Linked DNA regions of Litorilinea aerophila. Each later gene encodes a partner of the first gene's protein in a complex. Links are inferred from orthologs where the notes say so. Each region holds a gene or a part of one and is shown on either strand. Other genes may lie near its edges.

The links. The genes of interacting proteins can lie anywhere in the genome.
Region 2: the proteins of tig (region 1) and rpsG are in contact, whole or in part, in a crystal structure (PDB 3GTY), measured with the Thermotoga maritima proteins. The link is inferred for Litorilinea aerophila from one-to-one orthologs. Residues at the interface, in WP_004081061.1 of Thermotoga maritima: Glu122, Val124, Val129, Leu130, Tyr133, Glu188, Gly259, Ile262, Tyr263, Glu266, Ser270, Glu273, Gln274, Glu277, Arg308, Gln311, Ile312, Ser315, Tyr316, Glu325, Arg329, Arg336, Leu363, Phe366, Trp367, Arg373, Leu377, Arg381, Leu384, Glu387; in WP_004081843.1 of Thermotoga maritima: Lys34, Lys52, Lys55, Glu59, Arg62, Gln63, Glu66, Asn67, Lys69, Val71, Arg95, Ala109, Lys110, Lys111, Gly112, Arg113, Pro114, Glu117, Glu121, Ile124, Ala125, Tyr127, Asn128, Asn129, Thr130, Gly131, Lys135, Asp139, Arg142, Met143.

What each region holds. Positions count from the first base shown.
Region 1 is NZ_VIGC02000018.1:24,097-27,018, forward strand. It holds tig (trigger factor), read right to left. Parts: upstream 2,264-2,922; coding sequence 737-2,263; downstream 1-736. Other genes in the region: FKZ61_RS14235 (ClpP family protease), read right to left, coding at 1-604; mutL (DNA mismatch repair endonuclease MutL), read right to left, coding at 2,642-2,922. UniProt on the Bacillus subtilis protein: Involved in protein export. Acts as a chaperone by maintaining the newly synthesized protein in an open conformation. Functions as a peptidyl-prolyl cis-trans isomerase.
Region 2 is NZ_VIGC02000045.1:29,085-35,977, reverse strand. What follows is about bases 1,045-4,011. They hold rpsG (30S ribosomal protein S7), read right to left. Parts: upstream 2,779-4,011; coding sequence 2,311-2,778; downstream 1,045-2,310. Other genes in these bases: FKZ61_RS22495 (hypothetical protein), read right to left, coding at 3,747-4,011; rpsL (30S ribosomal protein S12), read right to left, coding at 2,806-3,225; fusA (elongation factor G), read right to left, coding at 1,045-1,952. Outside these bases: more of fusA, read right to left, coding at 1-1,044; more of FKZ61_RS22495, read right to left, coding at 4,012-4,292; murQ (N-acetylmuramic acid 6-phosphate etherase), read left to right, coding at 4,886-5,791; FKZ61_RS22485 (MerR family transcriptional regulator), read right to left, coding at 5,795-6,526; priA (primosomal protein N'), read right to left, coding at 6,553-6,893.

The DNA of each region.
Region 1 (2,922 bases):
TGACCACGTCGCTGGTGTCGCCCAGGATTTCGTCCACCAGGCCGTACTCCTTGGCGTCCAGGGCGTTCATGTAGCGGTCGCGCTCGAAGTCCTTCTCGATCTGCTTCCAGCTATGGCCGGTGTGCTTCCCCACCAGGTGGAAGAGCTGGGTTTGCACCCGTTCCTGCTCCCGGAAGGCGATGCGCACATCCTCGGTGTAGCCCTGGGCGCCGCTGCTGGCCGGGTGCAGGTGGATGGTGGCGTGGGGCAGGGCATAGCGCCGGCCCTTGGCCCCGGCAGCCAGAAGCACTGTGCCCATGCTGGCCGTGACGCCCACGGCATAGGTGCTGACGGGCGCCTGGATCATCTGCATGGTGTCGTAGATGGCCAGGCCCGCGTAGATGCTGCCACCCGGACTGTTGATGTACAGGTTGATGGGCTGGTTGGGGTCGTCGCCGTTCAGGTAGAGCAACTGGGCCACGATCAGGTTGGCCACCTGGTCGGTAATCGGCATCCCCAGGAAGACGATCCGTTCCTTCAACAGCAGGCTGTAGATGTCATAGGCACGCTCGCCCCGGCCGCTGTTGTCGATCACCATCGGAATGACATTGGTTGGGTGAATCATATATCTTACTCCGTTCTATCTGGTCGAAAACCAAGATTTCTGCCAGGCGATGACACCATAACGGCTCTGGGACCGCCAGACCGTAAGCAGGCTTCTTTTGTCTGTTTGCGTTCTGTTAGCGTTGTGCCCTGCCTACTGTTGTTCCGGCGCTTCCTCCGATGTCTCGTCCGGAGTCTCGTTCGAAGCCACGGGCGCATGTTCCGACGCCTCGGAAGCGTTCTCCTCGTCGGAGCCTCCGGCACTGGCCTCTGGCGTAGCCTCGGCCGAAGCCTGCTCTGCCGGCTCGCCTTCTTCTGTCGATTCCTGGCCGTCCTCCTTCTGGCCAGGCGGGGGCAGCTCTTCCCCGCGCACAATGGCCAACAGCCGCTGGAGGGCCTTTTCTTGCAGGATCTGGCTTTCCAGGATGGAACGGCCCGCCCCCTGGCGCATTATCTGGATGAGCCCCTGGGTGGAGGGGTCCTGGGAATCGGCCTCTTCGCCGAACATTTCCTTGATGCGCTCCTCGATATCCTCGTCGGTGACCTCCAGCCCTTCGGCCTGATACAACTCGGAGATGACCAGATTGCGCCGGGCGACCCGTTCGGCAGCCTCCCGCAGGCTCTCCCGGTATTCCTCCAGGCTCTGGCCGGTCTGCTGCAGGTAGCTTTCCAGGCTCTCGATGCCGAACTGGCGCAACTGCCGCTCAAATTCCTGGACCATGGCATCCAGTTGGTCCTCCACCACCACCGGCGGGTACTCCATCTGGCTCTGCTCCACCAACAGATCCAGGGCTTTCTCCAGATATTCCTGCTCGGCTTCCCGCTTCTTTTCTTCCAAGAGGCTCTGGCGGATGCTTTCCTTGAGGTCGTCCAGGGTCTCAAAGTCCGGCCCGACCAGTTTGGCAAAGTCGTCGTTCAGCTCGGGCTGCTCATAGGCCTGGATCTTGTGGAGTTTGACATGGAAGCGGGCCTGCTTGCCGGCGTAGATGCTCTGGCTGTCCTCGGGCCAGCTCAGGACGAACTCCTTCTCCTCGCCCGGCCGCATGCCCAGCAGCGCCTCATCGAAGCCCGGCGGCTCCATGGGGTTTTCCTGATCCAGGGTGACGTCCCAGTCGGTCTCGTCCAACACCACCGTCTCTTCACCCTCGGCGGCATCCTCCTGGACCAGCACGCTCTTGACGTCGATGGTCAACATATCTCCGTACTGGCTGGGCCGGTCGACCTCCTGCCAGCCGGCGTATTGCTCCAGGTACTGCTTGAGTTGTTCCTCGATCTCGGCCTCTTCCACCACCGGCTCTTCCTCTTCCAGGCGGAGGCTGCGGTAGTCGCCCAGGTCCACCTTGGGTTCCAGGGGAATGGTGAGCCGATAGGTCAGGGGCTCCAGGCTGGCGATGTCCAGGGAAGCAGGGGCGTAGGGCTCAATCTGCTCCTGCTCCAGCGCCTGTCTGTAGACTTCTTCGCCCAGCTTTTCGATGAACTCATTGAAGAGGGCAGGCAGGCCCACATATTGGGCGACGATGTGATAGGGCGCTTTGCCTTTGCGGAAGCCTGGAATGCGGTACTGCCCGGCCAGCTTGCGGGCCGCCTTGCGCAACTCCTGGTCGACCCGCTCCTGCTCGACCTCGATGGTCATCTCCAGCTGGCGGTTTTCCTTCGGTTCGGTGGAGACTTTCAGTGGCATTTTTTCCTCGAATTCCTTCTCTTTTCTGGCGATTCTTTTCCGGCTGCCTCATTCCCTGCGGCCGGGTTGCCGGCCTGGCACGAAATCCTGGCCGATTTTGCAAAAAATCAGGCCAGGGGACGGTCGGCTCTATGGTTCCAGGCTGGCCGTGGCGATGGCAGGGTCACTGAGATGGCGCGCTGATCCGTGGCGCAGTAAAATTCACAATTCCATGAGTATAACATAGCCGGGGGTGCCTACCAAAGTTGCCGCCAGGATGAATCCATTTCCTTGCCGGGGCGCTCCCCGACATCACGAGGCATCACGGCGCCAGAGCCCAGGGAAGCATTAGGCAGCTTCACCCATCTTTCCAGAGCGGACCGCCAGTGCGCCGCAACTTCAGGCCCGGCCAAAGGCCCGCTCCAGCTCGCCAGCCGAGAGTTGAATCAGGGTGGGACGGCCGTGGGGACAAGTCCGGGGGGACTGGCAAGCTTCCAGCTGGCGCACCAGCTCCTGCATCTCCAGGGTGCTGAGGAGCTGCCCCCCCTTGATGGCAGCCCGCTTGCAGATCATCTTGACCAGCCGGTTCTCCAGCTCTTCGCCCACCAGGTTACGATTTTCGCCCAGGGCAGACACGATCTCATCCAGGCTGCGCTGGGGATCCTGGCCGGACAGGACGC
Region 2 (6,893 bases), on another replicon or contig:
ACGTACGCCTTGATGGCCTGGACATTTCCCCGGGGCTCCATGCCGCTGATGTCGCCGCGGCGGCTGGAGAAATCGCCCACGATGTCGCCCACGTACTCTTCCGGCACCAGGGTCTCCACCTTCATGATGGGCTCCAGCAGCACCGGGCCGGCCTTCTGGGCACCTTCCTTGAAGGCGATGCTCCCGGCAATCTTGAAGGCCATTTCGCTGGAGTCCACTTCGTGGTAGCTGCCGTCCACCAGGGCCACCTTGACATCCACCACCGGATAGCCGGCCAGGACGCCGCTCTCCATGGCCTCTTCCACGCCCTTTTGAACCGCCGGGATGTACTCCTTGGGGACCACACCACCGACGATGCGATCCTCGAAGACGAAGCCGGCACCCGGCTCGTTGGGTTCGATCTCCAGCCAGACGTGGCCATACTGGCCGCGGCCACCGCTCTGTCGCACGAAACGACCTTCGGCCCGCACCGGCCGGGTGATGGTCTCCCGGTAGGCAACCTGGGGGCGCCCCACATTGCACTGGACCCGGAACTCCCGCTTGAGCCGATCAATGATGATGTCCAGGTGAAGCTCGCCCATGCCGGCGATCACCGTCTGCCCGGTCTGGTCGTCGTAGTTGACCTGGAAGGTGGGATCTTCCTCGGCCAGCTTGAGCAGGGCCTCGGTCAGCTTGTCCTGATCCGCCTTGGATTTGGGCTCCACCGCCACCTTGATCACCGGGTCCGGGAATTCGATGGACTCCAGCAGGATCTCGGCGTTGGGGTCACACAGGGTCTCGCCGGTGAAGGTCTGCTTCAGCCCTACCACCGCGGCGATATCCCCGGCATCGCACTCCTTGATCTCCTCCCGCTTGTCCGCGTACATCTGCAGGAGGCGCCCAATCCGCTCCCGACGCTGCCGGTTGACGTTGTAGACGGTGCTGCCTGAGGTCAACCGCCCCGAATAGACCCGGACGTAGGCCAGCCGACCCACGAAGGGGTCGGTAACAATTTTGAACACCAGAGCCGAGAAGGGCTCATTGGGATCCGGTTTGCGGTAGATGGTTTCACCCGTGTGGGGATCCGTCCCCTGTACCGGTGGAATGTCCACCGGGCTGGGCAGGTAGCGCACGATGGCATCCAGCAATGGCTGGACCCCCTTGTTCCGCAGGGCAGAGCCACAGAGCACAGGCACGATCTCATTGTTGATCACGGCCCGACGCAGGGCAGCCACCAGCTCCTCGGTGCTGATCTCCTCGCCTTCCAGGAACTTCATGGTGAGCTCGTCGTCGGTCTCGGCGATCCGCTCAATCATCACCTCGCGGGCGTGTTCGGCGGCCTCCCGCAGGTCGGCGGGGATCTCCTCCACCGACGGCTTGGCCCCCAGCTCGTCCGTGAAGACCAGGGCCTTCATGGTCAGCAGGTCGATCACACCGGCGAAACTATCTTCGGCGCCGATGGGCAGCTGAATGGGCAGCGGGTTGGCACCCAGCCGATCCACGATCATCTGGCAGGTGCGCTCGAAGCTGGCGCCCACCCGATCCATCTTGTTGACGAAGCAGATGCGGGGCACGTGGTAGCGGTCCGCCTGTCGCCAGACGGTCTCGGACTGGGGCTCCACGCCGGCCACCGCGTCGAAGACCACCACGCCGCCGTCCAGGACCCGCAGGCTGCGCTGGACCTCGGCGGTGAAGTCGATGTGGCCGGGGGTGTCGATCACGTTGATCTGACACTCCTCGCCGGTCATGCGGTCGGTCCAGACGGTGGTGATGGCAGCAGCCGTGATGGTGATGCCCCGCTCCCGCTCCTGGACCATGTAGTCGGTCACAGCGGTGCCTTCGTGCACCTCGCCCATGCGGTGGATGCGACCGGAATAGAAGAGAATACGCTCGGTGGTCGTTGTTTTACCGGCGTCAATGTGCGCAATGATACCGATATTGCGCGTGCGTTCGATGGGATATTCCACACTCATAAAAGGATTCCTGTTTTAGAACAAAACAGTACGGCGCCGATTCTCCACAAAGTTTGCCTGGAAAGTTTGCCTGATACCCGGCAGCCCTGGGCAACATCGATGTTGCCCAGACAGGCCTGGAGCGCTAGCAAGACATTGCGCTCGTTCACTTGTGGCAAGGGCGCCGCACTCGTCGTTCGAGACGTATCGTTCGAGACGTATGCGAGCTCTCTAGAGAGAGCCAAAAACCACGCTAAATTTTCAGCAAAGCTCGGTCCATAGCCACGCAGCGGGATCGCGACGGGCGAGCCGCTCCATCCGGGTGCCGGCCTTTGCCCAGCCCTCTGGGGCTGGCCGGCCCGGGACAAAAGCGGCCGATTTAGTAACGGAAGTGGGCGAAAGCCTGGTTGGCCTCGGCCATCCGGTGGGTGTCCTCCCGCTTCTTGATGGTAGCACCTTCGTTGCGGGCGGCATCCATCAATTCATTGGCCAGCCGCACAGACATATCGCGGCCACTGCGCTTGCGCGCGCTGTCGATCAGCCAGCGCATGGCCAGGGCCATCCGCCGGTTTGCCCCGATCTCCACCGGAATCTGATATGTGGCACCGCCGACCCGGCGCGGCTTGACCTCTACCAGAGGAGTGGCATTTTTCAACGCCTCCTCAAAAACCTCCAGGCCGGGGCGATTGGTCCGCTCTTCGATGAGGTCGAAGGCGTTGTAAACAATGCGGGTGGCCAGGCTCTTCTTGCCGCGCTCCATCACATTGTTGATAAACTTGGCGACGATCTCGCTGTTGTAGCGAGGATCGGGAATGACCGCTCGTGTCTCTGCTCGCTTCCTGCGCATAGGTATTGAATCTCCGCCGTAGCTATGTTACCCTCGCGGGCGCTTTGTCCCATATTTGCTGCGACCACGCTTCCGCTGGTCGACGCCCGTGCTGTCCAGCGCGCCTCGCACGATGTGATAGCGAACACCGGGCAGGTCCTTCACACGACCGCCGCGCACCAGCACCACGCTGTGCTCCTGCAGGTTGTGGCCCTCGCCCGGAATGTAGGCCGTGACCTCCATGCCGTTGGTCAGGCGCACACGGGCTACCTTCCGCAAGGCGGAATTGGGCTTCTTGGGCGTGGTGGTACGCACCTGGGTGCAGACGCCGCGCTTCTGGGGATTCCCCTTCTTCATACGCCGGGTCTTGCCGGTCAGGGTATTCTGGGTGAAGCGCAGCGCCGGCGCCTTTTCCTTTTTGGCCACACTTTTTCGGCCCTTGCGGACCAGCTGGTTAATCGTGGGCAAAAGACTCCTCCATCCTAATGAACTGAATCCTCAATCTAAGTCAAATTGCTCAAGATACCCAAGAGAACTCAAGCATTCAAAGCGAACTTAGAACCAAACTTCGACCCTAGCTAATTCACGCCCTCATGAAAATGCCGGCAACCAGAATGTCGGCAAAATATCGGCAGCTCTTCCGGCGGCACCCTGGATAGGGCAAGGCACCCCCTGCTGCCGCAGCATGCACCCGCGATGTTCACGTCCGAACTTGCATCAAAACCATAAACACACAAGCCGTGGGCACAACATGCCCACGAACCACGAGTGTAACATGGCCGCCAATCGATGGTCAAATTTTAGGGCGGCTATTTCTGCCGAACGTACGCACCCACCTGCAACAGGACTTCAGCCCCGGGTATGAACCTGCCATGAAAAAGGCCCGGAAGAACTTCCGGGCCATGACAACAAAGATAGACGACAAAGATAAACGGGCGAGCCCGCCCACGGGTGCCGGGGCAGCCTACCGACTCCTGCCTACCGAGAAACTACATGCCGGCCAGGCTGACCTGAATCAGGCCGGTGTCCGTGGTCACGTCCACCGCCACCCCCATGCTGGGGTCGGCCAGGGAAGCGTTGATCTGGTCGCTGATCATCTGGAGGACGGCCGGGGCCACGGCCAGGTTGCCGGCCGCCGCCTGCTCCAGGTGGACCTGCACGTGGTTGTCCACCACATCCACCTTGCCGGCCAGGTTCAGTTGATTGCCGAAGGGGATCACCCCATCCTTCAGATCCACCTGAATGGTCACCTGATTGTCCGGATCAAACCAAACCCGAATGGCGTTGACCGGATTATTTTCGCCGCTGTTCTGTTGGAGCAGCACCGACAACAGGCTGCTAAACTCCTCTTCGGTCCACTCCGCCGAACCCATCATCAGGCCGGCCATGGCTTTGTCTTGGGCGGCCAGCGCCGAGTCCACGCTCACCTCAATGGGGCGATCGGGCACGGCAACGGTTCCCGCCGCGCAGGCGGCCAGGCTGGTCATCAACAAAACGACAACAAGCAGGACGAGCCACTTCCCTGGGTTACGCATGACAAACCTCCTTTAGGTGTACTTTAGGTGTGATGGTGTGAGTTGGTTATAGGGCCAATAGGCTTGAATACGGATTCGGCCTGAAAAAAGGGAGTACAGCTTCATCCGCAGGGAACCGAAGCCTGAGTGGGAATTCGATTATAACAGGGCGCGAGTTTCTATGCAAACCACCCCTGGATCGCCCCGATGGATCCCAGGAGGACGCGGTCCGGCTGACCCAGGGCCCAGCGGCATGGCGAGGCGCCGCCGACCGCCCGGGCCGCGACAAAGGGGACTTTTTTGCAGCCCTGGACACTTCTGACCCGGGCCCGACACCCTAAAACCCCCATCGTCCGGCAAATCCAAACAGAGAAGGTGGTGGCAGCCCAGCCTCCAAGCGCGTACAGCTGCAGTTTCGCGCCGACAGGATGGCCCTTTTCCCACATTTCACCTACGCTTTCCCTACATTCCACAAACGCCTTGCTGGCATGCGTCGAATGGATGGGTATTCCTGGTCCTGTTGCCAAAAGGTGTTATCATAGCAGCCGTCTGGGGACTCGGCGCCCAGGGATGGTTTTCACTTCGATCCGTAGATTCCATACGACGAAAGGCCCATGAATATGCAACAGACTACCCCCTTGCCCCTTACCGAACAGCGAAATCCCCTCAGCCAGGAGCTTGACCGCCTGCCGACCCTGGAAATGCTGCGGCTCATCAACCGGCAGGATGCCCAGGTTCCGCTGGCTGTAGCCGAAGTGCTCCCCCAGATCGCCCAGGCGGTCGAGCTCATCGTCCAGGGACTGGCCGCCGGCCATCGCCTCTTCTACATGGGCGCAGGCACCAGCGGACGGCTGGGTGTGCTGGACGCTTCTGAGCTGCTGCCCACTTTCAGCTTTCCGGCGGATCGTGCCATCGCCCTCATCGCAGGCGGGCCCCAGGCCCTCACCCGGCCCATCGAAGCGGCCGAGGACGATCCCGAACAGGGACGCCGGGATCTCCAGTCGCATGGTTTCGCCGCCGGTGACGTGCTGGTGGGGCTGGCCGCCAGTGGACGCACCCCCTACGTGCTGGGCGGCCTGGCCTACGCCCGAGAAGTGGGCGCCGCTTCCATCGCCGTGGTCTGCAGTCCCCACTCCCCCATGGCCCAGATGGCCAGCGTCGCCATCGAGGTATTGACGGGGCCAGAAGTCATCACCGGGAGCACCCGCATGAAGGCCGGCACCGCCCAGAAGCTGGTACTCAACATGCTCAGCACAGCCAGCATGGTCCGCCTGGGCAAGGTCTACGGCAATCTCATGGTGGATGTGCGGCCCACCAATCAGAAGTTACGGGAACGGGCTGTCCGCATCGTGACGGCGGCCACCGGCCTGTCCGGCCAGGAAGCGGCCCGCCTCCTGGAAGAGGCAGGGGGAGAGGTCAAGGTCGCGGTGGTGATGGGGCTGGCGGATGTGGATGCGGCCGAGGCCCGGCGGCGGCTCCAGGCCGCCAGTGGCCATGTGCGTGGGGCGCTGTACTCGTGAAGGTTACGGGAAAGGTTCGTCTGGGGCCTGTTGGCTGACCCCAGGTCCCGCCCGGTCGCCTCGAAGCTGTTGTTCATAGCCGTCCAGCACCGCGTAGAGAACTTCATCCAGGAACTGGTCGATCAGTTGCTGGATGCGCACATCGTCGGCATCCATGGCCTGGCCGGGATTGCCGCTGCGGATGACCTGGTACAACTGGTGGCGGAAAAACTGGACAGCCCGCCCGGTCTCCGTCAGGCCCACCCCGCTGAGGGCGGCCTCTCGCCCGTACTCAAAGCCCAGCCGGCGCCCCTCCTGCAGGAGGCGAGGCCGGGGCTTGGGCTTCAAGACATAGCTGATGGCCAGGGCAAAGAGACGCCGCCCCCGCTGACGCCGCTGCTGGACGGCGTCCCCCTCCAGGGGATAGTGCCAGCCCACCTGTTCCTGGGAAATCTTCTGAATCTCCTCCCGCACCCGCACAATGGCCGCGCTGACCAGGTGCTCCGATTCGCCGGGCGCGCGCTGGCTGAGGCGTGCGTCCAGAAAGCGGCGCAAATCGGCCAGGCTGAAGCGGCGGTGGCCGCCGGGCGTACGAAAGACGGGGATCTCCCCCTTGTCCGCCCAGCTCCGCAGGGTGGTGTAGTGGATGCCCAGAAAGTCGCTGGCCTGCTTCAGGGTCAGCCACTGGGGAGGGGTCGACCGGTCCACCGCCGGCGCGGGGAGCTCTCGCTTGCGCTGGCTCTTCCGTCTGGGCATGCTTCTCTTCCTCTCACTCCTGCCAGTTATAAGATGGAGACCGGATCCACGTCCACCCGCCAGCCGAAGGGGATGGGGAGCCCCCGCAGCAGGACCGCCGGATCCGCCCCCCGGATGAGGACCTGCCAGCGGTAGTAGCCCCGGTAGCGGGCGAAGAAGGCGGGCACCGGCCCCATGATGTCCATGGCCTGACCGGCCGGCGCCAACGCCTCCAGGCGCTGGCGCAGGATGGCGACCATCTCCTGGCTGGCTTCCTGCGCCTTCTCCAGATTCCGGTGCCAGTATATCAGACGTGCCAGCCGCCGTACAGGGGGGTAGCCATGCTCCTGCCGGAAGGCCAGCTCGCGCCGGTAGAAGCTGGCATAGT